3 regions of the Romboutsia hominis genome follow, and region 1 is predicted to be linked to each of the others. Evidence: riboswitches for the same ligand, from Rfam matches in the RefSeq annotation. Region 1 holds a riboswitch; each other region holds the start of a gene.

Region 1 (10,698 bases):
TAACACATCTGTATAGAATAGCATTAAATATCCACTTACAAATTGGAAGAATAAGTCATTTCCTAAATCCCCTAACATATATCCTATCTTGTCTTGCAGACCAAAAGGTTTTACTACATCCTGCTTTAGAACTTTTTCTGTTGATATTTCCATTTCCCCACTCCTTAGAACATATTATTATTCTTTTTTCCTTATGATATTTCAAATTTTTCACTTTATTTTATACTAGTATACCAACTTCCCCCCAAAGTTAAAATATCGTTTTCTTAATTATTGATGATTGCTAAGCGCAATTTAGTATATAATCTGAAATATCTGATTTGGACTTAGTCATTATCCATATAATTTCCTTTGTTATTTTTTTATCTATCCAAGCCCTTCTTCTTTATACTAGTATACTAACACACTTTTTGTTTTCTTAGCAACCGTTTTCTAGAAATTTATCAATTTTTGTCATTAATTTTTAATTTAAATATTTTATAGCACTCTGATATTAATTATTTATTTAATTATTCACCCCATATATTCAAAGCAACCCCCTTAATGTGGTGTGCCTTTTTCATAAAACTATTTGAAAATAAATTTCTAATAATTTCTTCATTTTTTTCGGTTATAAAAATTTAAATACTTCCCATTTGCTAGTATTTCATCAGTAGTATTTAAAGTAAGCAAATCTAGAGCAATTTGATGACAATTATGAAATACAACTACCTTTTCACCACCATAGAGTGCATTATAAAGTTCTGATAAAAATAAATTATCTGCATCTTTTTAAAGTTTATATTTTGAAATATTTATTGAATATGCTCCTTTTTCTTTTATTATTTTTTGATCTTTTAAAATTTAGTTATTAATTTTACTTATACGTGTCTACCAAAACTCTTAGGTCGCGTTATAAATATAGTATTGTTTACATTGTATCTTTTTCTATATTCAAATGGTCTTTTAAAAACAATTACTAGCTTAGATAAATCAATATGTTTAATAAAATATAAAAAAATCACTGCCTATTAAAAATAAGCAGTGATTTTTCTATAGTTAAAAAAGTAATATTTTGAATACTTTTTTAATTTATATTGAATAAATATATCATTATGCCATCAAAATCTTCGTCTTCAAATAATACATGAACACCATATAAACCTTTAGGTAAACCTTCTATACTTATAACAGACTCATCTTTAGCATCTTGTTCTATTACTGTATTACCATCTTTATCTACAAGTTTAACAGTTTTAGCTACATTTTTTCCTTCTCTGTTATATGCTTTAGAGTCAACTACAACTTTACCATTAGATGGAGTTAATTCTCCTACTGCAATAATTTGCTCTTTTGCATCTAATGTTTTAAGTTTTTTTAGATTTGCTAATGGTCTTAAATCTTTAACTTCATTATAGCTCATTTCTAGAGTCTCTAAGTTTCTAGCATGCTCTATACCTGTTAAATCGACAACACCAGATAACCTTAAAGTAGTTAAACTACGCATATCACCTAAAGTTATATTTCCGGTTTTTCCCAATTGATTTTGTATAGATTTAACTAAATATTTATCTGGAATATTAACAACTTCCTGTAGATTTATTTCTATTAAACCTTTTACATTATCTTGAAGTTCTTTTGTCATAGCGTCTATAGATTCTTGATTTGGTTTCTCTTCTGTTAATAATGCTTCAGCTTTAGCTATACTGTCTGCTAAAACTTGATAACTTTTGTCTGTATAATTATCCTTATCCAACTTCTTAGCTTCTTCTAATGCAGTAGTTAATTCTTCAGTATAAACTCTTTCAGTATTAACATAATGTAACTTAGCATCTCCCCAAGTAGCATGATCAGAACCTATTCCGTTTCCACCATCTTTAGCTATTAGTTTAAGTTCTTTAGCTCCTGCTAAGTCTACATCCACAAACTTTTGTGAATCTCTAGAATTCATTAAACCACTATCATAAACTTTTTCACCATCTACATACACTTCAAATTGTACACTACCTACTGAACCATACATAGCACGGTCTACTCCTACAAATGCACTAAATAAGTCTACATTTTTATCTGTTAAATCATATACTATTGTAGAGTTTGCATGAGTCCCAATTCCTTTATCATATACAACCTCTTGACCATCTTCTCCAGTAAGTTTTAACTTATTTCCACTTACTGCGTTGTCTTTCCTAACACTTTGCCAGCCTGAATTTGCAGACTTCCAATCAAAGTCACTCAAGTATTTAAAGTCTTCCATGTTTATTACATTTATAACTCTACTCTTCTCTACCTTATTGCCGTCTTTATCTGTTACACTATAAGTTATAGTATAGTTACCAACTCTATTAAAGTTAACTTTGTCTTGTCCAGTCACGACTACATTACCAGTTATGTCACCGTCTTCGGCATCTGTAGCTTTGTAAGTTCCAACTATGTCTTCTAAAGTTTGACCAACTTTAACAGTTTGAGACTTAGGTATAGTTAACTCAGGTTTAGCATTATTAGTTGTTAATTTAGGTTCTACAAATATACCGTGGTCTGAAGTATTTCCGTTTCCACCATTGTTAACTTCTAATCTAAGTTCTTTAACTCCTTTTACAGGAACATTTATATACTGCATATTATCCTCATGCTTTAATACTTTAGTTGTTGCTAAAGTCTTTCCATCGCCTACAATCTTGAAAGTTATACTTGAATTATTTTGAGCTTCTAAGTTCATGTCTACTCCAACTTTAACCTCAAAGTTATCATAGTTATGCTCACCTAAATCATAAACAACATTTCCGTTAGCATGTAATCTTATTCCCTTATCGTAGTCTTTAATCTCTCCTAAAATTCTTCCCTTTATAGAGTTATTACGTGATGGTTTACCCCAATCGGTATGTTCACTCTTCCACTCACTATCTGATAAGTAATCATATTTACTAACAACATTAACGTTCATTGTTTCTTTAGAAATTGCATCATTATCAGTTACCTCATAAGTTACTGTGTAGTTACCCTTCTTAGTAGTATCCACATCACTTGTGACCTTAATGTCTTTCAATTTATTACCATTGTAATCAGTTGCCTTAACATAATCTAAAGCATTGAAATTTTCACCTAAAGCTAATGTCAACCCTCCGACTGTTTCTAATATAGGTTGATGTGCCTTAACGCCTACACCTTCAGAAGGATTTAATTGAGTATCGTAAGCAACTACTTTATACTCGTGATTAGTACCTGGATTTATGTTAGTGTCAATGAAAGTATCTTTAGTAGTAAATCCTATCACTTTACCATCCCTAATTATCTCATATCCAAGAAGACTATTAGCATTGGTTTTATCTATTGATATATCTAATTTAACAGAAGTCTCTTGTGTCTTAACTTTAACTTTACAATCTACCTCGTTATTGAAACCTTCACCTTTGTTCAGATACTTATTATCATTTATATACCATAACTTCTTATCTGGCTTTTTGTACTGAGCCATATGCTTAGCAGTCTCTTCATTAACGTAGAAACCATGTCTAGCAAAATGTTCTTTTAAGTCTAATTGAAGAACATCTGATGCAACAACTGCCCAAGCTTCATGCTTGTTATTCCAGTCACCACCACCTATGTTTCTCTCTCTAAATTGTTGCTCAAAACGAGGCCAGAATGTATTATCATATAGTTGTAATTGCCATAATGGTGCCATATGAGTTAATGAACTAGTGTCACTTGCAGGGTACCACTCATTGTTAGAATAATCTTCTTTACTTACTTTAGGGAATATTTTACTCTCCCATAAGTTTTGTTGAGATATCTTACTAGCTTCACCTTTAATCATTTGGAAATGAAGAGGTAAAATATTATTAGTTATCTCAGGCATTGCTCTATTATTTGTATCAAGGTTGTGTCCTAATTCATGCATGAATCCCCAGCCAGTGTCAACGTTTAGAGCTCCACCTTGTTGTCCTTGGTTGTATCCAGTTATACCGTTTCCTGCATTCATGAATACTCCACCACTTAAGTTCTTAAGCATAGTTACATATCTAAAGTTGAAGTCCGAATGTATATCTTTAGAACCATCAAATCCCCAGAACTTCATTGCTTCCTTTATTACTTCGTCAGATCTATCTGCTGTATAACTAGGTACTTTATTATTTTCTGTATACCAATCTAAAGCATACGTTGCTCTAACGTTTACTAAAGCTTTATCTCCTAATACTTCGAATACATCAGGTAGTTTAGGATCTTTCTTTAACTTCTCAGTATATTCACGTAACTCATTTATTACCTGTTCATCATTATCTACACCTTTTACGAATTGAGGATAACTTACACCACCTATTATTCTTATCTTAGGCTTTCTTGCTTGTTGCTCTGGAGTATAAGGATTTGAAGCATATAATACTCCTGCTTTAGCAGTCCCTGGTCTTATATCATTTACTTCGACCTCAGGTATTGTAATTTCGTTCTTACCTCTAGTTAATCTTATATCTGCTAAACCGTTATGTCTACTATCCATTTGTTTAAATACTAAGTTAGGTACTGGGTCGCCTGGTTCTGTATCAACATACACAGTTATCTTTTCACCTGACTTAACTGCTAAACCTGTAGGTTGCCAATCTCTGAAATTCCATACCTTTCTCTTTTGACTTTCCTTTATAGCGTCTCCTCTGCTTTCTAATTCATAAACATGACCTTTATTCTTATCAGGAGATTTAATTAAATCTTTAGCCATGTCTATACTTTCCATAAGTTCTACTTTTAATGGGTGTGTTTTAACTTCTTTCTCTAAAGCTTCAATAGCTTCTAATGAATTGAATTCTGGGTTTAACTCATTCTTTAATTCATTTGTAAATAAGTTATTAACTTTATCTGAAACTATATCTCTCTTAAAGAACATTATTTCGTTTAGTGTAGCCCAGTTTTGGTTACTTTTAACCCACTTTAATTTCATTCTCTTAAATGTTGTAGGTTTGAATTTAGCTTCAACTAAACCAGAAGTACTGTCTGCTCTACCTGTAGCCACTAATTGGAAGTTATCACCTTTAGTAGCGTTAGAACCATATATCTCGAATTCCTCTAAAAATCCTTTTCTATCTGACTGTCTAGCACCATAAGCTATTCTGTCTACAGTTATAGGTTGTTTGAATTCTATAGTTACTTCATTAGACCATTCTTTATCGTTTCCTCTATTAGTCTCCCAGTAAGTGTCTACATTACCATCAACCGCGTTATTTATATGCTGTTGTAGATATTGCCCTGCATTATTACTTATACTCTTTATATTCTCGTAAGGTATTCTAAATTGTTTTACATACTCCGCATTATCCAGATGATTAAACTTCTTACTTGTAGCAACAGAACTCTCTACCTTGCCTTGTTCTATTAGAACTCTTGCATTGTATAAGTCCTCTTTAAAGTCTTCAAAGAATGGGTGTGTACTACATTCGTTCTCTAAAGCTTTTAATTTATCAACTGTATCAAACTCTTCACTTACTTTAGACATAGTATCATCAGTGAATAACCTTTGTATTTTATCTAGAGTTTGGTCTTGTTTATATAATCCGAACTCTGACGCTAAAGCCCAACCTTCATATCCTTGCTTATAAACAAACTTAACTCTTCTAGCTTGAGTTGGATTAAACTTTATAGATATAGAGTCTCCAGTTCTTGAAGCACTACCACTAGTTACTTTAGTAAATGTGTCTCCTTCACTAGTCTTAGAAGTATAGATATCGAACTTCTCTGCGAAACCTCTATCTCTCGGAGAATAATATACTATTCTATCTAAAGTTCTTATTTGGTCTAAAGTCATTATAACTTCGTTTGTATGAGTTTCGCTATTTCTAGCATCAGAATGCCAATTAGTGTTAGGATCACCATCTATAGCTTTATCTATAGTTTGATTTGACCAATGTCTACCGTTAGTAGTTATATTCTTTATATGACTATTATCTATCTTATAAGTCTTATCATACTCTGCTAACTCTGGAGTTCCAAAAGCTTTAAACTTCGAAACTTTAGCATCTGCATAAGTTACCTCGTTACCTTCTAATACAAGTTTAGCATCATCTAAATCTTCTTTGAACTTACTGTATAAAGGATGTGCCTTCGCTTCATTCTCTAAAGCAGTAAGTTTCTCTAAAGTCCCAAAATCAGGGTTTACTGTATTCTTATTACTGTCTGTAAATAGTTTATCCATTTTCTCTGATAAAGCATCTTCTTTATAGAACCTAGCTTCTGATATGAATGGTCTATTTTCATGGCACTCTTTAAATACAAACTTCAGTCTCTTAAAGTTTGTTGGGTTAAATTTAAATTGCATGAAGTCTTTAGTAACTTCTGCAGTACCGCTAGAAACTAATTTGAATGTATCCCCTTGAGAAGTTTCTGAAGCATATATTTCATACTTAGTAGGAAATCCTTTTTGATTTCCGCTTCTAGGTAATAATGCTATTCTATCAAGTTGTTCTATTTCATCAAAAGTGAATACCACTTCATTAGTGAAACCATTACCATTGCTTCTGTTTGTTTCCCAATGTGTATTAGGGTCACCATCATACATATATTCTATTTTTGTTGTAGAGTAAGTTCCACCATTTACTTGTGTATTAACGATGTGGTCTTTACCTAACATAAACTTGTCATCATAAGCTTTTTGGTTTTCAGTTCCATACCCTAATAACTTAGATACTTTAGTTTCAATAAAGTTAACCTCTTTGTTCTCTAGAACAAGTCTTGCATTATCTATATATTCTTTAAAGCTATCGCGGAATGGATGTCCTTCAGTTTCTTTCTCTAAAGTGTTTAATGCTTCAGGAGTTGCAAACTCTTTACTTACTTCATTCATGTTTGCATTAGTAAATAATCTTTCCATCTTATCTAGAATTCTATCCTCTTTATAGAACCAAAACTCTGCGGCACTTGCCCACTCGTCATGTGCTTCTACGAATTTGAATTTAACTCTCTTTGCTCTTACAGTATCAAATTTAAATTCAACCATTCCACCTGTAACTTTACTTCCTTCTATTTTTCCTGCTAGTTTAAAATCTTCACCTATTTCACTCTCTGAAACATATATCTCTGCACTAGTAGGATATCCTTTACCTTTAGCCCCGTCTTGTCTTGTAGCATAAGCTAATCTATTTATCTCGGCTATATCTTTAAACTCCACAATTACTTCATTTTTAAATTCATTTGTATTTCTAGTGTATGTTTCCCAATGTGTATTAAGTTTTCCATCTATAGCATTTTCTATCTTAGTTCCTGGGTAACTTCTTCCATTGTTTGTTATAGACTGTATCTCAACTCTATAAAGTTCATTATACTTAGCGAAGTTAGGATTGTTCTTAATTTTAAAATCACTAACTGTCATACTTTTAGAAACTTGTTCCTCTATCGCTAATGCTTTTTCCTTTATTACTTCGTTAGCAAAAACATTTAAAGCAGGTGTGCTGTTTGTTGCTATAACAGATATGGCCAATATTGATGCTATCTTTTTCTTCATAATATTCTCCCTCTTATATTATATGAATTTACAATAACTAAATATTTTACCCCAAATTTCAAAATATAGTCTTGCTATAGAGCTATAGTTGTTTTTATTAAATAAAAAACTACCCTTTATAAAGGGTAGTTGCCATCTAAAGTAAACATTATAAAACAATCTTACAATTATATCATAAGATAACTCTATAAAAACAAAGAATATCAATTCTTTGGCAACTGGCTGGCATAGTCTAATTTTACCTTAGCCCCTTTAGCTTTGCGTCGCTAGATTTCTCTAGGTTTGCTAATATGTAATTTTTAGTCATCTATATTAATTATACATAATTTTTTATAAATTAAAATAGTTTTTTTTAATTTAAAATAATTTTAATATATTTTTGAATATATTCTATTAAAGCAAATATTAATTATTACTACACAAAAATATTTATTAATTTTTATCTGTAATTAAGCTTCTGATATGAAATTTTTACCATTTAGGCTTTTTCCACTTATATTTATATATATGGTATAATAAGTGTAAAAATTTATACATTTTAATAAGGAGACATCTATGGATAAAATTGCACAAAACAGAGAATTTTTCAAAGCTGATTTTGAAATACTAAAACAGATAAAAACGGATAAACAAAAAGGAATACCCGCTCCTTCTTTCCAAAAAGAATATGATTCAAATTCTAATTTAATAGAGTTACCTCCTGTAAGCAAAGACATTTTAGTTAAACCTAACGTACTAGATTGTATAAATGATAGAAGAAGTATAAGAAAATATAGTGATGAAAAAATAAATTTATCTGAACTTTCGTATTTACTATGGGCTACTCAAGGAATCCAAACTGTAAAAGATAAATTTAGTGCCTTAAGAACTGTACCTTCTGCTGGTTGCACTCACCCATTTGAAACATATTTAATAATAAATAATGTTGATGGTTTAAAGAGTGGAGTTTACAGATATTTACCTTTAGAACATAAACTTTTATTTATAAAGACTTTAAGCAATATAGATGATGAAATAGATAAAGCAACTCCAAACCAACCTTTTGTTCAAGGTTTCGTATCTAAAAGTGCCGTTGTGTTTGCTTGGAGTTGTATTCCATATAGAAGTGAACATAGATTTAGTATAACTGCTCATAAGAAAATACTTATAGATATTGGACATGTTTGCCAGAATCTTTACATAGCATCAGAATCTCTTAATTACGGGACTTGTGCTATCGGAATATATGATCAGGATATAATTGATAATATGTTAGATTTAGATGGAGAAAATGAGTTTGTAATTTATATGGCTTGTTTAGGTAAAAAACTTTAATAAATTAGCTTAATTATTAATATAATTGTATTACTTTAAAGTAAAAATCTCAAAAATATCTTAAATTAAGATACTTTTTGAGATTTTTTAATTTTAATATTTTTAAATAAAGTATAGTATAAAGTACTTTATTTTGATATTTGACTTAATATATATGAGGTTACTTCATCAGGAGAAATATTTAAAATAATCGCAAATTATTCATTTAATAATCTTTCTGCTTCTTTCATAATATTATTATCTCCTTTAGAAATTATATTTCTCATTGAAATTTTATTATTATGTTATTAGAATAACCAGAATTTAATACATAAATTTATAAAATTGGAGCTTGGTTATTCATTGAATATCCATCATTTCTAACATCACTCATATCTAATGTATCATCTTTTATTTTAACCTTGCTAAGTTTTTTAACTGCTCCATAAGGCTCTCTTAATGAAAGTTTGTCTCCTCTTCCTGAAATAACCCATAAAATTTTATATCCTCTAGGTATTACTTGTAGCCTGTCTTCTCCTTTACCATCAGTAAAGTATACCAATAAATTAATTTTTTTATTATTAGCATATTCAAAAACTGGGCTAAATTTAGTTGATCCTCTTCTTTTAAGCCTTTCTTTTATATCTTTTACAGATTTGACTTTATACACACGTCTAATTTCATTATCACATTCTATGATTGTAATTTCATGGTTATAATTTTTTACTATATTAAGTACTTCCTTAATAGCTTGTTTAAATTCTTCATCACTAATACTTCCACTTATATCAAGTGCGACAGCTATCTCTGCTTTATGAGATCTCAACTGTCCCCTCAAATCTAATCTATTTGGCTGTCTTCTATTTCTTCTTGTTATAGTCTTCTTTTTATTGCTTTCGACTGTTCCCATCAATCTATTAAGATATAAGTTCCAAGGCAATTCACCTTTACTATTTTTAAGTGATGATATCATACCATCTAAGTATTCTGGAATTTTACCTTTTTGAGAATTATTAATAGCTTTTTGGGTAAATTCTTTAAGAGTTTCCTCATCTATATTACTAGAATCTTCCCAAATATCATGAGTTTTTTCTGGATTGTATTCAGTTTCTATATCATCAGACTGACGAGTATCATCTTCTTCGCCATCTTTATCTACTTCTTGTAAATCTAATTCAGTTTGAATTTTTTCTACATAGTATTCAAAAGGCTCATAAGGCTCAAGTTTTAAATTATATTTTACATTTACATTTTCTAAAGTAACAGCATATGGTGGTAAATTATTTAAATATTTATTAACCACTATATCCATCGCCATATTAATAGCTAATGTACTGTATTTTCCTTTTAATTCTCTTGCTCTTACTAAATGCATAGATATTACATGAAGAATTTCATGTTTAATTGTACTTTCCATTTGTCTCATATTAAGGTCTAAAAAAATTATTGGATTAAAGTATATGACATACTTAGCACCTTTAAAATTTATAGCAGTGGGACTACTTATATCAAATCTTATTTCTCTTGATGTTTGAAATAAAAAATATCCATAGAAATTATCTTTGTCTTCCATAAGGCTTAGATTAACTTTATCTACTAAACTGAAAAATTCATTTTTGAAATCTTGTGGTATATCTATCTCAAATTTTTCACCCTTGTGATTTGCTTTTAACATAGCATACGTATCTATAATTTTTTCTGTTTTATAATAAAGATCTCTTTTTTGTTTATCAAAGTAAGTTTCCATAGGCTATCCCCTTATTAATTTATAAGATTCGAAGTAAGCTTCTACAAATTCTTCATTTTCTATAGCTTTTTCATATACTTTTTTATAGCTATTTTTAATCTCTTTCATAATTCCTACCATTAAATCTATAGGGTATACTTTTAAAAACTGTACAAATCTATTAATATAATAGCTTGCCTCATAATCTTCATTTTTA
Region 2 (10,698 bases), 470 kb from region 1:
AATACAATAGATTTAGTTAAGACTGCAGGAAGTTTAACTATAGATGTATCTGATAATACAAAGGCTCAAGCTTTCGTAAGTACGGTAGATGCAGCATTAGAAAACATAAACACAGGAAGAGCTAAATTAGGAGCAACTCAAAATAGATTAGAGTATACTTCTGCTAACTTAACAACTTCTACAGAAAACTTAAGTGCAGCAGAATCAAGAATAAGAGATGTTGATGTTGCTAAAGAAATGGTTAATTTATCTAAGTTAAACATATTAAATCAAGCAGCACAAGCTATGGTTGGACAAGCTAACCAACAACCTCAAAGTGTAACTCAGTTATTAAGATAGCTTTATTAAGTTAAAAAATAAAGAGTAAAGCATGTGCTTTACTCTTTATTTTTAAATTTAATCACTTAAAAGGAGTATTAAATATATGCTACTAAGTATTGTAATGATGGTAAAAAATGAAGAGAGAAATTTAGATAAAACATTGAACGCACTACGTCCTTTAATGGAAGAAATAAATTCTGAATTAGTAATACTAGATACTGGATCAACTGACTCGACTGTTGATATTGCAAGAAAATATACTGATAAAGTATTTTTTGCAAAGTGGAATGATAACTTTTCAGATATGAGAAATATATCAATAAGTTATGCAAAGGGAGACTGGATACTTATATTAGATGCAGATGAAGAGTTAATTAATTATGAGAAATTAAAAGAATTCTTTGATAAAAGCTTATTCAATAAATATAATAGTGCAAGTATAAATCTAAAAAATATACTTTCGCTAGATAAAAAAAGTTATAGTATGACTCCTTTAATTAGAATGTTTAAAAACTCAAAAGATTTTAGATATGAAGGAGCAATACACGAACAACCAAAATTTAAACATCCTATATATAACAATGTAGCTTTATTTGATCACTATGGATATTTATTTGAAAATGAAGAAATCAAACAATTAAAAGATAATAGAAATAAAAATATTTTATTAAAAGAAATAAAGAAAGAACCGAATAACCCATATATTAACTATCAATTAGGAAAAACTTATTCTATATCTAAAAACTATGAAGATGCAATATATTATATGGAAAAAGGGTATGATTTGTATACAAAAATTAAATATATACCAATATTTGTAACATTAGATTTAGCTATGCTTTATTTAGAAATGAATGAGTTTGACAAATGTGAAAGTTTATGCACTAAGTATATAAAAAATGATAATAAAAATATAGATATATATTATTACCTAGCGACAAGTCAAAAATATTTAAGAAAATATAAGCGAAGCTTAGAAAATTATAAAAGGTATTTATATCTTATAGAAAATTATGATATATCTACACAAGCTAATGCTGTTGAGTGTAATGCAGATACATTAATACACCAAGATAAAGCTAAAGTTAACATTATTGATATTTATTACAAATTAGAGATGTATCAAGAGATAATAAATAATATAGATGATATAAATATTAATATTTTAGAACAAGCTTACTTAGTTATATTTATGAGTTTATATAAATTAAATCAAGAAGAAAAAATCATTGAAATATATAAAAATCTTTCATCTTGTATAGTACAGCAAAATAAATTTAAAGTTGCGTTAGAAAGTATACTAAAAAGAATAAAAGAAGAAGATTTGCCTAAAATGTATAAAATGCTTTCTAAAATAGATGGAAATTACGGTACTTTAAATAAAATAAGATTAGGTGAAAAATTAACGATTGAACAATATAATGAGATACTAACAAAAGAGCAAGAAATATATTATGCAGATATAATATATTATGCTATGAAAGAAAATCTACAATTAGAAGATATATTAAAAAATATAAGTAACTTAAAAATGCAAGGTTATATAGATTATTTAGTTTCAAATAAAAGAGATTTTATATTTGATTTATATGATTACTTAGACAATACTTTAAATACTTTAGACATAAAGAAACTTCAAATTTATAGTTGTGTATCTAAATCATTGTTAACATATGGTGGTTTAGTTGGTAAAAAGTATGAAAATTTATTTTTAATGTATATAACTTATACTTATGATTATTTGAAGCAATTATATAATACAGACTTAGAAGATGATGATTTACTAAATTTATTGAAAAATGAAGATGAAATATTCATTATAAGTATAAATAGAGCTCAAAAACTTAGTAAAACTGATAAATTAGAGTATGTAAAAAAAATGAAAGACTTATTAATAAAAAATCAAAAATACAAAAAGGGAATAGAAATATTAATAGAGAAATTTAAAAATGAATTTGATATAAATGAAGAGCTAAATGGTCTTAAAAAACAATATAAATCGATAATTCAAAATGACATAGAGGTAGGAAATATTATTGGAGCTAAAGAAAATATATATGAATATGAAAGTATATTTGAAGAAGAAGAGGCAGAGATACTAAATTTAAAAGCAATTATAAAAATGTTAGAAGGAAAGTTCGAAGAATCTGATAAAATGTTTAAAAATTCATATTTATTAGATAGATACAATTATAATGTGGTTTTTAATATAGGGTGCATAAAAGAAATATTAGGACAATATGAAGATGCCACTAAATATTTTGAATTAATAGTAAAAAACTGTGAAGACGAAAACATAGTTCTAGAATCAAAAGAAAAAATTATGATTATAAATTAAAATATACAAAAATTATGTCATAAGAGGAGGCTCAAATTTGAGTAAATATAAATTTGTATTTGACCTAGATTCAACATTAACAAAACAGGAAATACTTCCTGAAATGGCAAAGTATATTGGATGTCATGAAAGTATTAGCAAAATAACAGAAGATACTATGTTAGGTAAGTTGTCTTTTGAAGAAAGTTTTCTAAAACGAATTGAAATATTAAAAGAGATACCTATAAAAAAAGTACGTAATATAGTTAAAAATATAACATTAAATGAAGAATTAATTAAATTTATTTTAGAGAATATAGATAGATGTATTATAATAACTGGTAATCTAGATATCTGGATTTGTGAACTCATGGATATGTTAGGTTTAAATGATATATATTATTCATCAAAGGCTTTAACGGATGGTCAATATATTAAATCAGTTGTAAATGTTATAAAAAAGGAAGATATAATAAAAGAAATAGATGGACCAGTAGTAGCTATTGGAGATGGAAGTAATGACTCAAAAATGATAGAGTATGCTGATATAGGAATTGGATTTGGTGCTGTTAGACCAATAGCTCCGAGTGTATTAAATGTTTGTGACTATGCGTTTTATGAGGAGGAGAAATTATGTCAGTTTCTAAAACGATTATTATAAGTTGCGCAGGAATGGGAACTAGATTAGGTCTAAATACTAATAAATCATTAATTGATATTGATGGAAAACCATTAATAATAAGACAATTAGAATGTTTAGACAAGTTTGATGATATAAGAATTGTTGTAGGATATCAAGCCCAAGAAGTTATTGACGTAGTTTGTTCATATAGAAAAGATATTACTTTTGTGTTTAATCATGATTATACTAATACAAAAACTGCTGCTAGTTTATCACTAGGGAAAAAACATTCTAATGAGATGATTATATCATTAGATGGAGATGTATTATTTAAACCTGAAGACCTCGAAAGATTTATATTAGAAGATGATGAAGAAGCAATAGGTGTTTGTTCTCCATATACTAATGAACCAGTATATATAGATACTGAATTTATAGATGGAACTGAACATGCAGTTAGTTTTTCAAGACAACATGGAAAGTATGAATGGACTGGGTTGTTTAAAATATATGCACATAAACTTAATAGCGGAAATGACCATGTATATAAAATGATAACACCTAATTTACCTTTAAAAGTAGTTCATGTAAATTTAAAGGAAATAGATAATATGAATGAATATAAAAAAGCTTTAGATTGGTATAAAAATGGATACAAATAAAATCGGTTAAATATGAATTTATAATCAAACCTTAACTAGGAGAAATGGGATGACGAAAAAAAATACAAGGGTATATAAAGAAAACATAAATATAAATAAAAAAGTGTAAAACTATTTTGGGATAAAAGAGCAGAAAAGTACACAGAAGATAATCCTTATAAAACTGTAAAATGTAACGATAATGATTCTGAATATGCAAAATTATTAGATGAGTATGAAAAAGAGGTTATAATACCTAAATTAAAAATAGATAAAAATTCTAAAGTTTTAGATATAGGTTGTGGAGTAGGAAGATTAGCAGAAATGATAGTATTAAATAGTAAATACTATTTAGGTACTGATTTTGCAGAAGATTTACTTAATATAGCGAGAAAAAGAATAGGTTGTAATAATAGTTATGATTTTCAAATATGTGATTTTATAAATATATATGATAATGAGGTTGTAAAAAGTAATGCCCCGTTTAATAAAGTAATTTTAGCAGGTCTTATAATGTATATAAATGATGAAGAATTTAACATATGCTTTGAAAATTTACTTAAAGTCTTAGATAAAGAGGCTATGATATATATAGCATCACCAATTGCTACAAAAGAAAGATTAACCCTAGGTGATTTTTACTCTAATGAATTAAATAGTGAATATAATGTTATATATAGAACAATTGATGAATACATAGATGTTTTTAAAGTTCTTATAAATAATGGATTTAAGATTATAGAAAATGAAATGTTTCTAACTGATAAAAAACAATACAAAGAAACTGAGAGACACTATTTTATTTTAAATAGAGGTTAAACAATAAACTTATAACTAAAGTTACAATTTAAATCTTGGATTTATAGAAAGTAGTGTGATTAAAAATGAATGAAAAACAAAGAATAATAGAAATTTTAAAAACCTCAATAGAAGGGATTTCTTATATAATTAAAAATTTAAATACAGACTATGAGTTTATGTCTGAAATTTGTATACAAGCTATTAATACAGTTAAAAATAGCTTTGAAAATGCTAAAAAATGTGACGGTAGACTTTATAATCTATCAAATAGTATATTAGAAAAATTAAAAGATTTAAATAAAACAAAAGATACAGATACACTTTATGATTGCCAAGAAATTATTAATATGATAAATGATATGATAGATATTATAAATAAAAATATTAAGGAAAAATATAATATTGTTTTTATGCCATACAATGCATCTATGTGGAATAGCCTTGAAAGTATTTGGAAAGAAGCTAAAGAAGATGAAAATTGTAATTGTTATGTAGTACCAATTCCATATTATAAGTTAATTTATAATAGAAATGGGAATATGGACGCTATATTTACATATGAAGGTGATATGTTGCCTAAATATGTACCTATTACTGATTATAAAACATTTGATTTAGAAAAAATTAGTCCAGATGTTATATATATACACAATCAATATGATGAATATAATAATGCTACTAGAGTAGATAGCAACTATTTTTCTTATAATTTAAAAAAATATACAGATATGCTAGTATATGTTACTTATGGAATATTAGGTACTTATCCAATTTCATTTTATAAAGATTTTTACTCATTTATAGGAACAAGAGAATTTGATAAAGTTGTTGTACAATCTCATGCATTTGCAGACATTGCAGAATATAGTGGGGTAGCTAGAGAGAAATTATTGCCTCTTGGGTCACCTAAATTTGATGCTTTAGTTAGTAGTCTAAAATCAAATACTACAAATGACTATTATAAAAATAAATTTAAAGGTAAAAAGGTATTTTTATGGACTACAAACTTAATGAAAGTTATAAATGGAAGAGATAAAGTATTAGATGAAGTTGAAGAAGTCTTTAATAAAATTAGAAATGATTTAAACTATGGATTAATATATAGACCTCACCCACTGGAGCTGTCATATGTTAAATCAAGAGCCCCAGAATGCTATAAAAGATATAAAGAGTTATTAAGCTCAGCAAAAAATACAGAAAATATAATTATTGATAATTCACCTAGTTATTACGAAGCTTTTCAAATATCTGATGCACTAATAACAGATAGGTCTTCTGTATTAATTGAATATATGGCTACAGGAAAACCTGTTTTAATATATGACATAGAATTAAACAGAGAATACTATCATGAAAAAGTATTTGATATATTTTCTAATTATATAGTTGGTGAAGATGAAATGACTGTAGATAAATTTATAGATTTAGTAGTCAATAAAAAAGATTACAAAAAAGATAATAGAATTAATGCACTAAATACTGTTCTTTCAAATATTGATGGTAGTTGTGGAGAACAAGTTCACAAACATATAAAGCAGTGTATTGAAAATAATTATTTTTAAAATTTCACAATGATATTAAATACAAAAAGTCATGAATAACTTATTATATTAAGTAACTATTTTTACAAGACTTTTTGTATTTTATTATTAAAAATATTAAGTATTAATTAAAACAGGTATATAATTTTAACTATAAGAGTATTTATAATAATTAATAGTTTTATACATATCCCGATAAGTTCATAAAATAAATCTAAATTAAAAGTAGTTAAATTACTACTAAAGTCTTTAATCATTTTTCAAAATCATGAATTTTTATAATATTATATGAACACAATATTAAATTTTCTTTAAAGAAAGAATAAATTTTAATATTGCAAATGTTATAAAATTTATCTAAGTAAAAACTAACTTTACTATACATTTTGTTAGTATAATAAGCTTTGATTTATTAATAAGGTAGATAAGTATCATAAGAAATTTTATTAATATAATTGAGTGTTAAATCAATATTTATATCAAAAATATCTTTAGGAACTAATATAGATATAAATGTATTTAATTTTCTGGTTTTAATATTTTGAATTTATAAATAAAATTACAGTCATAATTGAAAAAAATAGGAATATTATCTAAATTTATAATATTTATGAATTAATCTGAATAAGGATGTTTAAGTTAAAAATTTTTAGTGATGTAGAATTTATTGTCTAATACATAATTTGTATTATTTTAATAAAAAATATAAAGTTCTAATTATATCAGCCGTATAATATAAAATACAATATAAAATATAATATAAAATAAAATTACACTTTGTGATTTAACAAATAAGTTTAAATGTATTTTTAATATTAGTTTGAAAAAAAATAGTAAGAAAATACAAATAAAAACTTGATTAAATGGTAATTATACTATAATATTTAGTGTATGGAAAAAAATGTCGAAAAGTGTAAAAAAAGAACGAAAAACAACGAAAAACAAAATAGGCAAGCTAGAGAAATCTAGTGACGCAAAACTATAGGAGCTAAAGTAGAAACTATGCTAGCCAGTTGCAAAAAACTGTGTGTTTTTGTTTTCGATATATAAGGTTTATAATTTTGGAGAATTATGAATAATATATAAATTATTTTGATTGTTTGTGTCCAAATTATGCATCTCTATTTATCGACGCTGATATTATATAACTCTCTTTAGAGTTATTTTTTTTTGAAGAAATAATATTTTAATAAATCTAATAATTCAATTATATTATCAAAGTTCATTATGTATCTTACATTTTTTATTATAGGAAAAATTATGTAATAGTATAAATTATATAGAAAAAAATAAGTAAAAGTTTACAATTAAAATGATAAGAAAATTAAATATAAGAAAACGAATAATAAATATATTGATTTAATTTTATATCTAAAATAATCAAATTCTAGCAATGATAGTATGCTATGTAGTATACAAAATTACTCTTTATAGAGTGGTTTTTTGATTTATAAAATTAATGGAGGAGAGTAATATGGAAATCTATAATTTAATGAAAATGGGATTAGATGCTACACATTTAAGGAGTAATGCCATTGCAGAAAATATTGCTAACATAAATACTCCAGGGTATAAAAGAAAGTATGTTAGTTTCGAAGATACTTTAAAGAATAAACTAGAAATTCCTAGTATAAAGTTAAAGGTTGATAAGGAATCTGTGGTCAGAGAAGATGGTAATAACGTTGATATTGAACATGAGAAGGTTAATCAAGCAGCTACGACATTAGAATATAATGCGTTAGTAAGTCTTACAAATATAAAAATCGCTATGACAAAAAGTATAATATCTGGGAGGTAAATAAATGAGTGTTTTTAGTGGTATGAGAATTAGTGCAAGTGGTCTGACAGCAGAACGTATGAGAATGGATATAATATCTTCGAATGTTGCTAATATGCAGACTACAAGAACTAAAAATGGAGGAGCATATAGGAGAAAAGTAGCTAGCTTTGAAGAAAATTATGATGAAAAATTAGGGATGTTAGGTGTTAAAACAAAAAAGATTGAAGAAGATAAATCTCCTCTCAGAAAAATATATGAACCAAATCATCCTGATGCAGACAAAGATGGATATGTAGAATATCCAAATGTAGATTTATTAGCTGAAATGTCAGATCTTATAAGTGCATCGAGAGCTTACGAATCTAATGTAGATACTTTAAATGCTCAAAAAAATATGATATCTAAAGCTTTAGAGATAGGTAGATAGAAAGTAGGTGGTTAAATGACAGGAATAAGCAATATAAATATTAATTCTGATATATTCTCTAATGCTATTAATAATAAGACTACATATAAAGTTAAAGGAAATGAAAAGCCAGACAAGCAATTTGAAGATGTTATAAAGAATGCTATAGGTAAGGTAAATGATAGTATTATAAATTCAAATGAAAAGATAGAAGCGCTTATAAAAGGTGAAGATGTTTCTATGCATGATGTTATGCTATCAGCACAAGAATCTCAAATGTCAGTGCAACTTATGATTGAGATTAGAAATAAGTTATATGATGCTTACCAAGAAATTAATAGAGTGCAATTGTAATTCCTTAATAAGGAGCAGATAGATGAATTTTAAAGAGATAATAGAAAAAATAAAAGATTTTATAAAAACAAGAAAAGAAAAATTTAAGGAAATGAGAAAAGAAAAGAAAATAGCCATTATAGTTGGAGTGATTGCAATTATATTAGCTATAATATTTGGAATTAAGTATAAAAATGATAATAAATATGATGTTCTTTTCTCGGGTTTAGATTCAAATGATGCATCTGTTATAACTAAAGAACTAGAAAAAGAAAAAATTGAAACGAAAATAGAGGGCGATAGTATATATGTACCTAAAGATCAGGTAGATAAGTTAAGACTTGAACTATCTGGAAAAGTTTCAAATGGTTCTAAAGGATTTGAACTTATGGATGAAGGATCATCGTTAGGTCTTACAGATGAAGAATTTGAGGTAAAAAAACAAAGAATGATTCAAGGTGAACTAGAAAAAACTATAAAAACTTTTCCGCAAGTACAAGATGCAAGAGTTCATATAACAGAAGGTGAAGAATCTGTATTTGCTAAAGAGAGCATACCTGGAAAAGCAGCCGTTTATGTAGATTTAAATGTAGGAGAACAATTAAGTCAAGAACAAGTTAAATCTATAATATCTTTAGTATCCGCAAGTACACCAAATATACCGAAACAAAATGTTGAGGTAATCAACCAAAATATGGTCTTATTATCAGAAGGAATATTTGATGAAAATGGAAAATCAAATTCTAGCGATAATTCTAATGGGATTGATATTGCAACTAAGGCAGAAAGAGATCTAGATAAAGGATTAGAAAGAGATATAGTTAGATTACTTGAACCTATATTTGGAGAGGGAAAAGTAAGAGCAACTGTTAATGCTGATTTGAATTTTGACACTAATGAAAAAACTCAAACGATAATAGATCCTAACAAGGTTATAGTAAGTGAGTCAAAAAGTGAAAATAAATCTACAGAGCCAGTAAATACAGGTGGTACTGTTGATAACAATATGAATAATAAAGGCAATGTAAATGATGGAACTACTGAAAGTAAAAGTGAAGATATAAAGTATGAAGTAGGAAAGACAGAAATTAAAACTGTTAAGGCTCAAGGTGAATTAAATAGAATAACTGCTTCGGTTGCTATAGATGGCAAATTAGATGCGGGAGATATTAAAGACGTTAAAGATATGGTATCTAATACCATTGGTGTAGAAAAAAATAGAGGCGATGATGTAGTAGTTGTTGCTATGGACTTTGAAGCAAATGCTAAAAAGAATCTAAAAAATGCATTAGGTGATGAAGATGAAGTGGCTAAGTTATTAAAAACAACAGGATATATAGTAGCCGGATTATTACTAGTTATAGTAATAGCACTTATAGCTATATTTGTTATTAAGAAAAAGAATAAATCTAAAGAAATTGATGAAATAGATGAATCTAATGAAATAGATATGATAAATCAAAAGCTAGAAGAAATGGAAAAACATAGGCTACACAATTTAGAAGATGATGAAGATAATATGACTTTAGAGGAAGAAGTTAAGATATACGCTTCAGAAAATATAGAAGAAGTTACAGAATTAATAAATAATTGGTTAAATGAGTAAAGGGTGGTAGTTTGTTTTGGAAAATGAAGTTACTAAATCAGTAGAGAGTACTAAATCAGGAAATGCATTTGATTTAGGTGATATACCTAAAGTGAGAAGAGTTACTGGTGCTAGAAAGGCAGCAGTACTCTTAATGACATTAGGGACTGACGTTTCAGCGGATATAGTTAAAAATCTATCTGATAAGAAAATACAAAGAATCGGTGTAGAAATAGCTAATATACACACTGTCAACGCAAGAGAAAGAAGAGAAATTCTCCAAGAATTTATAGAACTAAATAAAGGAAAAGAATTTGTGTTAAAAGGTGGTATAGACTATGCAAAATCACT
Region 3 (10,698 bases), 780 kb from region 1:
AAATCTAGATGAAATACCTAGTCCTTATGATCATTTAAATCCAGCAGAATATGAAAATAGAATTGTTTACTATGAAACATCTAGAGGGTGTCCTTTTAATTGCCAATACTGCTTATCTTCAACACTTGAAGGATTAAGATATTTTAGTATAGATAGAGTAAAAAAAGATTTAAAGGCATTAATAGATGCAAGGGTATCTCAAATAAAGTTTATAGACAGAACTTTCAATGCTAACAAGAAGTTTGCACAAGAAATAATGAATTTCCTTATGGAAAATGACAATGGTTATACAACATATCATTTTGAAGTCACAGCACACTTATTAGATGAGGAAACATTAAACTTCTTAAAAGATTGCAAAGAAGGGTTATTCCAATTTGAAATAGGAGTACAAAGTACAAACCAGAAAACTCTTGATGCAGTTGGAAGAAGAGATGATTTTGAAAAATTATCTTATGCAGTTAAAAAAGTAGCATCGTATAGAAATATACATCAACATTTAGATTTAATAGCGGGACTTCCATATGAAGATTATGCAAGCTTTGAAAATTCATTTAATGATGTATTTAATTTAGGTATAGAGCATATACAATTAGGGTTCTTAAAGATGATAAAAGGAACTGGTATAAGAAATACTGCAAAAGAACATGGATATAGATACAAAGATTATACACCATATGAAGTATTATATAATGATTATATAAGTTATAGCGAAATGATAAAGTTAAAAGATATAGAAGAAATACTAGAAAGATACTATAACTCTAAAAACTTTGTATTGTCAATGAGATACATAATACATAATTATTATGAGCAAAGTCCATTTAAATTCTTTGAAGAATTTGCAACTTACTTTGATGAAAATGGGTATTTTGATGTAGCACAAGGTAAGAATCAATTATATAAAATATTATTAGATTTCTACAACGATAAGATAAATGATAAAAATGAATTATTTAATGATATATTAAAGTATGATTATATATCATTAGGTAAAACTTCAAATTTACCTCAAATATTCAATAAAGAAGATGTAGAAGATTTTAAAAATAGATGTCATATGTTCTTACAAAATGAAGATAACATATTAAAATATATACCACAGTTTGAAAATAAACCAGCTAAGCATATAATAAAATATGTTCATTTTGAACCATTTAGATTCGATATATTAAAGTTAAAAGAAGATATACATGCTGATATAAAAGAGATAAAAAATATAATTTTATTTGTCTATGATGATGATAACAAAGTTTTTGAAAAGTCAAAGTCATATAGTGTTAACATATAATATTAAATGCTAATTATTACATATTGGTATTATATATTATGAAAACATATCACATAAATTTTTAATGGGTATAAACATTAATAGATTAAAAATTATTATGTGAAGTTACAAAGGAGGAAAAAATGAAGTTTAAAATAGAAAAGTATTTATTAAAGAAAACAGAAGAATTATCTTTTATAACTATAAAACATGGTGGAGAATTTAACTTAGAAGGTTACACTATACCTAAGGGTGGATTAGATGTACCTATAAAAAATGAGGTATTAGTTAAAGGAATAAAAGAAAAGACAGCACAAGATAAGATAAATACAATGTCTATAGCAGATGCTATGATATATATAATGGGTATTGATAGCCAATTTAAGTATAATGAAGAATACAGAAAATTTTTAGATGCTTTTAGCAAAAAAGTAAATATAAATATAAAAGAATATATGGGCTATATGTCTAAAAAATACTTTGATATTGGTGAGATAACTGATTCGTTAATATACTTAAAAGCTATGATAAGTATGTATCCAAATGACATAGATGGATTATATCATTATTCAATAGTTTGCCAGGAACTAGCAAAGCAGTATCAAAAAGATATGGACAAAGAAGCTATGAATAAGTTTTTATTAGAAGCCTTAGAAAAGTTGGAAATGGTTATACAATTAGATGAAAACTTTGCTTTAGCTTACTATCATTTAGGATACCATTACTACAATCAAGGTCAATATTTAAAGGCTAGAGTTATATGGGAAGAAGCACAAAAATTAGGGTTAGATGCAGACTTAATGGCAGAGGTTCAAGAAAATATAGGAAAGATGGACTTTAAAGTTCAATATGAAGAAGGTTATAATTTAGTATTCCAAGGAAAATGTGAAGAAGGACTAGAAAAATTATTACCTCTTGAACAAGATCATCCTGATTGGTGGAACTTATTATTTATGATAGGATTAGCTTATAAAAATATGGGTGAATTTGAAGAAGCTAAGAAATATTTTGAAAAAATACTTATAACTAAACCACATCAAGTAGATACAATGGTTGAACTAGGCCTTTGTGAAGCTAGTATGTTCAATATAGATAAAGCTATAGAACACTTTGAACAAGCAGCTAAAATAAAAGAAGATCCAGAAATATTATGCAATTTAGGGATGGCATATCTAAACAAAGGTGATATAGATGATGCTATATATTATATAGAAAGAGCTTATGAATTAGATCCACAAGATGAAATTACAGTGGCATGTTTAAGAGAACTTGATAAATATAGATAAAAAATAAGTTAAAATTTACTATAAAAAAATCTAAAATTGACTTTAACTAAATTAAAGGGTATAATAAATCACTGAGATTATATAATTATATTCAAAAGTTAAAATTAGGAGCGAAGAAGTATACCTTGTATATGGGCACTTGAGGTATATGGAGTTAATAGTGCAACCGACTATTCAGATAATATTTAAATATTATTCGAATAGTCTTTTTTATTTTAAGATACAAGTTTATTGATAAGATATTAATGAAAATTAAATGAAAGCTAACAATTTTATATAGCATAAATGCGAACAAATTAAAATAATTAAAAGGACATAAATACATATAAGCTAAAAATAGGAATGAAGAAGTATACCTTGTATATGGGCACTTGAGGTATATGGAGTTAATAGTGCAACCGACTATTCAGATAATAAATCATTATTATCTTGAATAGTCTTTTTTATTTTAAAATAAAAGTTTATTGATAAGACATTAATGAAAATTAAATGAAAGCTAACAATTTTATATAGCATAAATGCACACAAAGCAAAATTATTAAAAGGGCATAAATACATATAAGCTAAAAATAGGAATGAAGAAGTATACCTTGTATATGGGCACTTGAGGTATATGGAGTTAATAGTGCAACCGACTATTCAGATAATAAATCATCATTATCTTGAATAGTCTTTTTTATTTTAAAATAAAAAGATTTAAAAAGGGTGGTGAAATTTATTGAAAAATAAATACAAGTTAGGAAAAAAAATAATATCGATACTTACGTCAGTACTAATGGTTATAAATGTGTTAATTAATACACATTTTGCGTATGCTGAAGAAGTTAAGACAGATAATCAAGGGGATACAATAGAAGTATCTATAACATGTGATAAAAAAGAGATTGAGCCTGGAGAAAAATTGAATTTTAAACTAGAGTATAAGGCTAAATATGGTCCAGGGAGTATAAAACCAGGTGATACTATAGAATTTGAAATGCCTAGTTGGCTTGAAAGATTTAGCTTTAAATTCCCCCCAGAGCATTTTAAAAGTGTACAAATGGAAGGTAATAAAGTAGTAGCAACTTTTGGGGATGATGTTTATGATGCAATAGGAGGATATGTTAATGTATCAGCATATGCAGATAAAACGGAAGAAGTAGATAATCAGAAGATAGAGGTATGGATTGATGGAAAACCAGTTACTAGCATAGAAATAGCTATAAAACCATCTAATGAAACAGAGCCTATAATAGATAGACAGATTCTTAAAACTATAAATAATTATGACCATGTAGATTCAGATGGAAATACGGTAGGAAATATATATTATCCAGTACTAGGAAAAACTCAACAATATAGAGTATATGTTAATGAGAAATTTTCAAATATATCAAATGCAGTATTAACAGATAATATGCCTGAAGGAATGGAGCTTATACCAAGTTCTGTAAATGTAATTAAAATAGAAAGAGATAGCGCAGAAACAGATGTCACAGATAGCTTAAATATAAGCAAATCATCTAATAGGCTTAGTATAAACTTTGGAAATATTAAAGATAAATATATTGTAACTTATAAGACAAAGATTACTCAAAATTTGAGTTCTTATAAGAATACAGCAGTATTTAATAAAAGCGATGGTAAGTTAAATAGTACTGTTATATTAAAACAAAAAAATGAAGCAAAAGATGTTATAAGTAAGTATAGTTATACCTCTGCTAAAAATTCAGAAGGTAAAAATGTAGCATCTATGAACGAAAATGTAAGATATAGAATAGATATTAATGAAAATAGGTCAAATCTTAAAAATGTAACTTTAAATGACTTTACACCTAAAGGAATGGAACTTTTAAAGGACAGTATAAGTATAGGTAAATACAATAAAGATGAAAGCTTTGAGTGGGTAACAGATCAATTTAAAGATAAAATAAACACTAATAATGGAAATTTAACTATAAATTTTGGAAACGTAGATGATTACTATATTGTTTGTTACGACATGAAGATTACAAATGTTGAAGATTCATACTCAAATACTGCAAAGTTATCATACAATGGAACTAGAAATAGTGTTGATGATACGGTTAAATATGAATACAATGCAGGAGCTATAAATGCTCACAAATCTGTTGATAAGACTAAATTAGAAAAAGATGATGACCAAAGTGTTGTATATTCTATAAACTTTGAGAGTTTTGGTGTATTCCAAAAGGGATATATAGATTTAGTAGATAAATTAGATCCGAACGTAAAGATCGTAAAAGTTGAAGTTCCAGATGCTTTTTCTAGTAAAATAGATAAAGCAAATAATACAGTCAATATTATCAATGATAAGGGACAAATAAATTACAAAGAAAATTTAGAAGTAAAAATATATACTGATTTTAGCAATGTAAAAGATGGAACAACTGTATCAAATATAGCTAAAATAAATGGTAATCCAAGTAATAAAGTTGAAACTAAAAAGGGATATGCTTTTGAAGCTATTAAAGTTGATAGTGAAAATAAGGAAAGTAAGCTTAGTGGAGCTATATTTAATCTAAAAGATTCTAATAAGAAAGTTATAGGAAAATTAACTAGTGATGAGAATGGATTAATTAAATCAGATGTAGATAATGTAGGAACATATTATTTACAAGAAGTAAAAGCTCCAGAGGGATATTCAGTAGATGGAAAAGACATAAAGTTTACTATAGAAAAAAGTGATATAGGAACTGTTAAAAATATAGGAACTATAACAAATGAGAAAACAAATGGAGAAGTAGAAATAAAGAAAGTAGATAAAGATAATACAAGTAAAGTGTTACCAGGAACAGAGTTTGAAATACAAACACAAGATGGGCAAAAGGTAACAACGATAATAACTGGAAAGGACGGAATAGCAAGAGCAAGTCTAAAGCCAGGAAAGTATAAAGCAGTAGAAACAAAAGCATCCAAAGGATATATATTAACAAATGAAGTACAAAACTTCGAAATAAAGTTTAATCAAAAGGAAGATGCAAAATTAGTATTTGAAAATGAGAAGCAAGAAATTCCTACTGAAAAAATTAACAATAAGTTAAATGAATCAGAGAATAAATCAAGTGGAGAAGTAGAAATAAAGAAAGTAGATAAAGATGATACAAGTAAGGTGTTACCAGGGACAGAGTTCGAAATCCAAACACAAGATGGGAAAAAGGTGACAACGATAATAACTGGAGAAGACGGTATAGCAAGAGCAACTTTAAAGCCGGGAGAATATAGAGCAGTAGAAACAAAAGCATCAGAAGGATATGTATTAACAAATGAAGTACAAAATTTTGAGATAAAGCCTAATCAAAAAGAAAATATAAAATTAGTTTTTGAAAATAAGAGGGAAGAATTGCCTGTAAAAGATACTAATAATAAGCAAAGTGAATCAGAAGATAAATATAATAATGATAATAAAGTAGTAGATGAAAAAACAAATGGAGAAGTAGAAATAAAGGAAGTTGATAAAGACAATCCAAGTAAAATGTTGCCAGGAACAGAGTTTGAAATCCAAACACAAGATGGAAAAAATGTGACAACAACAACAACTGGAAAAGACGGAACAGCTACAGTAAGTCTAGAACCAGGCAAGTATAAAGCAGTAGAAACAAAATCATCAGAAGGGTACCCATTAACAAATGAAGTACAAAATTTTGAGATAAAGCCTAATCAAAAAGAAAATGTAAAATTAGTTTTTGAAAATGAGAAAGATGAAGTGTCTGAAAAAAATACTAATAGCAAGACAAAGGAATTAGAGCATAAATATAATAATGATAATAAAGTATTAGATAAAACTACTAATACTCCTAAAACAGGAGAAGAATCTATAATAGGATATATTGCATTAGTTATATTAGCTTTAGTGGGGATTGTATTTATAAACAAGAGAAAGTAAATAAAAAAATAGTATTAGTGTATTATGCTAATACTATTTTTTTAATTTTATAGAATATTTAGACTATACTACTAGAAAACTATTTTAGTACTAAATGTGATATTATTTAAATATATATAACAAGGGGGAGTATGAGATGATAAAAGATTTACACGATATGTTAGACAAACTAAAGCAAGAAGAAAAAGTAATACTTTCAGTTGCAGCAGCAGAAGATAGAGAAGTTTTATTAGCTATAAAGGATGCAGTTAATAAAGAAGTTATACAACCTATATTAGTAGGACAAGCAGATAAAATAAAGTCTATATCAAATGACATAAACTTTGAGTTAGAAGGTATAACTATAATAGACTCGCCAAGTATAGAAGAAAGTGCAAAGATTGCCGTAGAGTTAGTGTCTAAACAAGAAGCTGATTTTGTTATGAAGGGATTACTTGATACATCAATACTATTAAAGTCAGTGCTCAATAAAGAGTATGGACTTAGAACAGAGAGTTTACTTAGTCATGTAATGATATATCAACTTGAAAACTACCATAAGCTTTTAATATTAACAGATGGCGGAATGAACATATCTCCAGATTATGAACAAAAAGAAAAAATACTAAAAAATGCAATACAAGCGGCAAAATGTTTAGGTGTGGATGAGATAAAGGTAGCATGTTTAGCAGCAAAAGAAAAAGTAAATCCAAAAATGCAAGCTACAGTAGATGCTAGACTATTACAAGAAGCTTGTAAAGAAGGTAAATTTGGAGAAGGTGTTATAGTTGAAGGTCCACTTGCGTTTGATTTAGCTATATCAAAAGAATCAAGTGAAATAAAAGGATTTAAAAGTGAAGTAAGTGGAGATACAGATATATTACTAGTTCCAAATATTGAAGTTGGAAATGGAATAGGAAAATCATTTACATATATGGCAAATGCGAAATCAGCAGGAATTATAATGGGAGCAAAAGCCCCAGTAGTATTGGTATCAAGAGCAGATAGTCATGAATCTAAGTTATATTCTATAGCATATGGAGCGCTTATTGCCAAGAGCATGAAATAATATATACAAATAATGCAAACAATACTATAATATAAATAGGTAAACGTTTTACAAAAATGATTTAAATTAATAAAAATGATTTAAATTAATAAAAATTTTAAATTAATATATAGTTTTCAAGAAATAATATTTGGAAAATATAAAATATACTTCTTATATAAAGTTTTATATAAGAAGTATATTTTATATAAAAAAATAACTTATATTGAGCAAACTAATTTTGTTAAAAAAATATTTAAAAGAATACCAAATTAACAAAATTTAGTATATAATCAAATTAGGGAATCAATAACTTTAGTCTTACAATGGACATAATTTTTTATCACCTCTAGGATTAAAAATCAAGGAAAAAGGGGATAGGAATATGGATAAAAAAATGATGACTATCGATTTGAACAGTCAAGCTATGTTAGATAAGGCTGCAAAAGATGGTGTAGAAACTATGTATGATAGAAAGCTTTCTATGAAGGCTCAATGTGGATTTGGTCTTCAAGGAACTTGTTGTAGAATATGTGCAGCTGGACCTTGTAGAATAACTCCTAAAACTCCACTTGGATTATGTGGAGCTGATGAGCATGTAATAGTAGGTAGAAACTTTGCTAGAATGGTTGCAGCGGGGACTGCAGCTCACTCTGATCATGCAAGGGGTATAGCTCATACATTATCTTTATCTAGCAGAGATGGAAACTACACTATAAAAGATGAAGTTAAATTAGTTAATTTAGCTAAAGAATGGGGAGTAGAGACTGAAGATCGAGATATATATGATATAGCTCATGAAGTTGCAGATATAGCTTTAATGGAGTTTGGTAAACCACATGGAGTATTAAACTTCTTAAGTCGTGCTCCAAAGCAAAGACAAGAAATATGGAAAAGATACGCAATAGAACCAAGAGCTATAGATAGAGAAATAGCCACAATAATGCACTCAACTCATATGGGATGTACAGCTGATATAGATAGTTTAATAAACTTATCAATGAGAACTTCATTATCAGATGGATGGGGTGGATCAATGATAGGAACTATATTCAGTGATATACTATTCGGAACACCAACAGTTAGACAATCAGAAGCAAATCTAGGAGTATTAGAAGATAATAAAGTAAACATAATATTACATGGACATGAACCATCATTATCAGAGATGATAGTTTTAGCATCTGAAGATCCAGAATTAGTAGCATTAGCTAAAGAAATGGGAGCAGATGGAATAAACTTAGCTGGTATGTGTTGTACTGGTAATGAGGTTACAATGAGACATGGTGTAAGAACTGCAGGAGACTTCCACCAACAAGAGTTAGCTATCGTAACAGGTGCTGTAGAAGCAATGATAGTTGACGTTCAATGTATATTCCCTGCATTAGCAAAAGTCGCAGAATGTTATCACACTAAATTCATAACAACATCTCCAAAGGCAAAAATAGCAGGATCAACTTATATAGAATTCACAGAAGAAACAGCTCTTGATGATGCCAAGAGAATAGTAAGAGAAGCTATACTAAACTTCAAAAATAGAGATAAAGAAAAAGTTGAAATACCACAGTTAAAATCTTCAACAACTGTAGGATTCAGTGAACAAGCAATAATAGGTCAATTAGATAGAGTTGTAAACTCTCAAATAGATCAAGCGGGAACTGTTAAACCATTAGTAGACTGCTTAAAATCAGGAGTATTAAGAGGGGTAGTTGGTGTTGTTGGATGTAACAATGCAAGAAGTACTTCAAATAAAGCTCATGTTACTATAATGAAAGAATTAATTAAAAACGATATACTTGTAGTTACTACAGGTTGTGGTGCTTCAGCTGCTGGTAAATTTGGACTATTAACTAAAGAAGCTAGAAGTATGGCTAGTAAGGGGCTTGCAACAGTTTGTGAGTTAGTTGATATACCTCCAGTAATACACTTAGGTTCTTGTGTTGACTGTAGTCGTATATTATCTGTAGTGTCAGAAGTTGCTAAGTTCTTAGATATGGATATGTGTGATATTCCAGTAGCAGGTGTAGCACCAGAATGGATGTCAGAAAAAGCTGTTGCTATAGGTACTTATGTTGTAGCATCAGGGATAGATACATACTTAGGAATTATGCCTCCAGTTGCTGGTTCTGACAAAACTGTTGAGATATTGACTCAAACATTACAAGATTCAGTAGGAGCTACATTCAAGGTAAATGAAAATCCTGAAGAATTAGCTCAAATGATAATACAAGATATAGAAAAGAAACGTGTTCATTTTGAAAAATTAGTAGAAGAAAAAATGAATGAAGAAGCTACTGTTGAAGCTTAATAATGCAAAATAAGTAATAATTATTTATTAGTCTAAAAACGATAAGTGGATATAAATATAACAAATATCTACTTATCGTTTAATATAAATAAAAGACTAAAAATAATTAAATTTAAATAAATGTAGACATACAAAGGGATTGACCAGATTTAAATAAAGAAAAACAGAAATAAACATTAAAAAATAAAGTAACTAATGACAAAAGGTGGTATAATATGAAAATAGCAATAACAGGTAAGGGCGGAGTAGGTAAAACAACTTTTTCTTCAATGCTATCTAGAATGTTTGCAGAAGATGGATATAGAGTACTAGCAGTTGATGCTGATCCAGATGCAAACTTAGCTTTAGCACTAGGATTTCCAAGAGAAGTCTATGAGTCAATAGTTCCAATCTCAGAAATGAAAAAACTTGTTTCAGATAGGACTGCTGCATCAGTAGGATCATTTGGAAAAATGTTTAAAATGAATCCTAAGGTAGATGACATACCAGAAAATTTATGTAAAGAACATAATGGAGTAAGGCTACTTACATTAGGAACAGTAGATTCTGGTGGTAGTGGATGTGTTTGTCCAGAACATGTACTACTAAAAAGGCTATGTTCACACTTAATATTACAAAATAAAGATGTAGTTGTTATGGATATGGAAGCAGGTATTGAACATTTAGGGAGAGGAACAGCTGAAAGTGTAGATGCATTTATAGTAGTTGTTGAGCCTGGAGAAAGAAGTCTTCAGACCTATAGAAAAGTAAAAAAGCTAGGACAAGATATAGGAGTTAAAAAAGTATTTGTCGTAGGAAATAAAATTAGAAATAAAGAAGACGAGGAATTCATAATCTCTAACCTAGAGGATGGGGAACCATTAGGATTTATATACTATAACCAAGATGTTATAGACGCAGATAGATCAAACAAATCTCCAT

What was found. A riboswitch is a leader RNA that binds a small molecule or an ion and turns the genes downstream of it on or off. The one in region 1 is predicted to bind cyclic di-GMP.
Region 2: it holds a riboswitch for cyclic di-GMP, as region 1 does, so the genes downstream of both, FRIFI_RS03600 (flagellar basal body protein) here and FRIFI_RS01350 (NPCBM/NEW2 domain-containing protein) in region 1, are expected to answer to the same signal.
Region 3: it holds a riboswitch for cyclic di-GMP, as region 1 does, so the genes downstream of both, FRIFI_RS12405 (SpaA isopeptide-forming pilin-related protein) here and FRIFI_RS01350 (NPCBM/NEW2 domain-containing protein) in region 1, are expected to answer to the same signal.

The regions. Positions count from the first base shown of each region.
Region 1 covers NZ_LN650648.1:288,305-299,002, reverse strand. The annotation lists gene FRIFI_RS01355 (MFS transporter) at 1-153, opposite strand, end outside; gene FRIFI_RS01350 (NPCBM/NEW2 domain-containing protein) at 1,067-7,462, opposite strand; cyclic di-GMP riboswitch class I at 7,673-7,759, opposite strand; gene FRIFI_RS01345 (SagB/ThcOx family dehydrogenase) at 8,018-8,776, shown strand; gene FRIFI_RS01340 (vWA domain-containing protein) at 9,093-10,502, opposite strand; gene FRIFI_RS01335 (ATP-binding protein) at 10,506-10,698, opposite strand, start outside.
Region 2 covers NZ_LN650648.1:763,276-773,973, forward strand. The annotation lists gene FRIFI_RS03570 (flagellin N-terminal helical domain-containing protein) at 1-339, shown strand, start outside; gene FRIFI_RS03575 (glycosyltransferase) at 425-2,659, shown strand; gene FRIFI_RS03580 (HAD-IB family phosphatase) at 2,697-3,299, shown strand; gene FRIFI_RS03585 (NTP transferase domain-containing protein) at 3,272-3,922, shown strand; gene FRIFI_RS03590 (class I SAM-dependent methyltransferase) at 4,196-4,720, shown strand; gene FRIFI_RS03595 (CDP-glycerol glycerophosphotransferase family protein) at 4,786-6,264, shown strand; cyclic di-GMP riboswitch class I at 7,183-7,264, shown strand; gene FRIFI_RS03600 (flagellar basal body protein) at 7,718-8,041, shown strand; gene flgC (flagellar basal body rod protein FlgC) at 8,046-8,450, shown strand; gene fliE (flagellar hook-basal body complex protein FliE) at 8,466-8,783, shown strand; gene fliF (flagellar basal-body MS-ring/collar protein FliF) at 8,806-10,368, shown strand; gene fliG (flagellar motor switch protein FliG) at 10,385-10,698, shown strand, end outside.
Region 3 covers NZ_LN650648.1:2,544,122-2,554,819, reverse strand. The annotation lists gene FRIFI_RS12415 (B12-binding domain-containing radical SAM protein) at 1-1,291, shown strand, start outside; gene FRIFI_RS12410 (tetratricopeptide repeat protein) at 1,414-2,556, shown strand; cyclic di-GMP riboswitch class II at 2,654-2,736, shown strand; cyclic di-GMP riboswitch class II at 2,886-2,969, shown strand; cyclic di-GMP riboswitch class II at 3,119-3,202, shown strand; gene FRIFI_RS12405 (SpaA isopeptide-forming pilin-related protein) at 3,275-6,442, shown strand; gene FRIFI_RS12400 (bifunctional enoyl-CoA hydratase/phosphate acetyltransferase) at 6,579-7,490, shown strand; gene cooS (anaerobic carbon-monoxide dehydrogenase catalytic subunit) at 7,855-9,777, shown strand; gene FRIFI_RS12390 (ATP-binding protein) at 9,993-10,698, shown strand, end outside.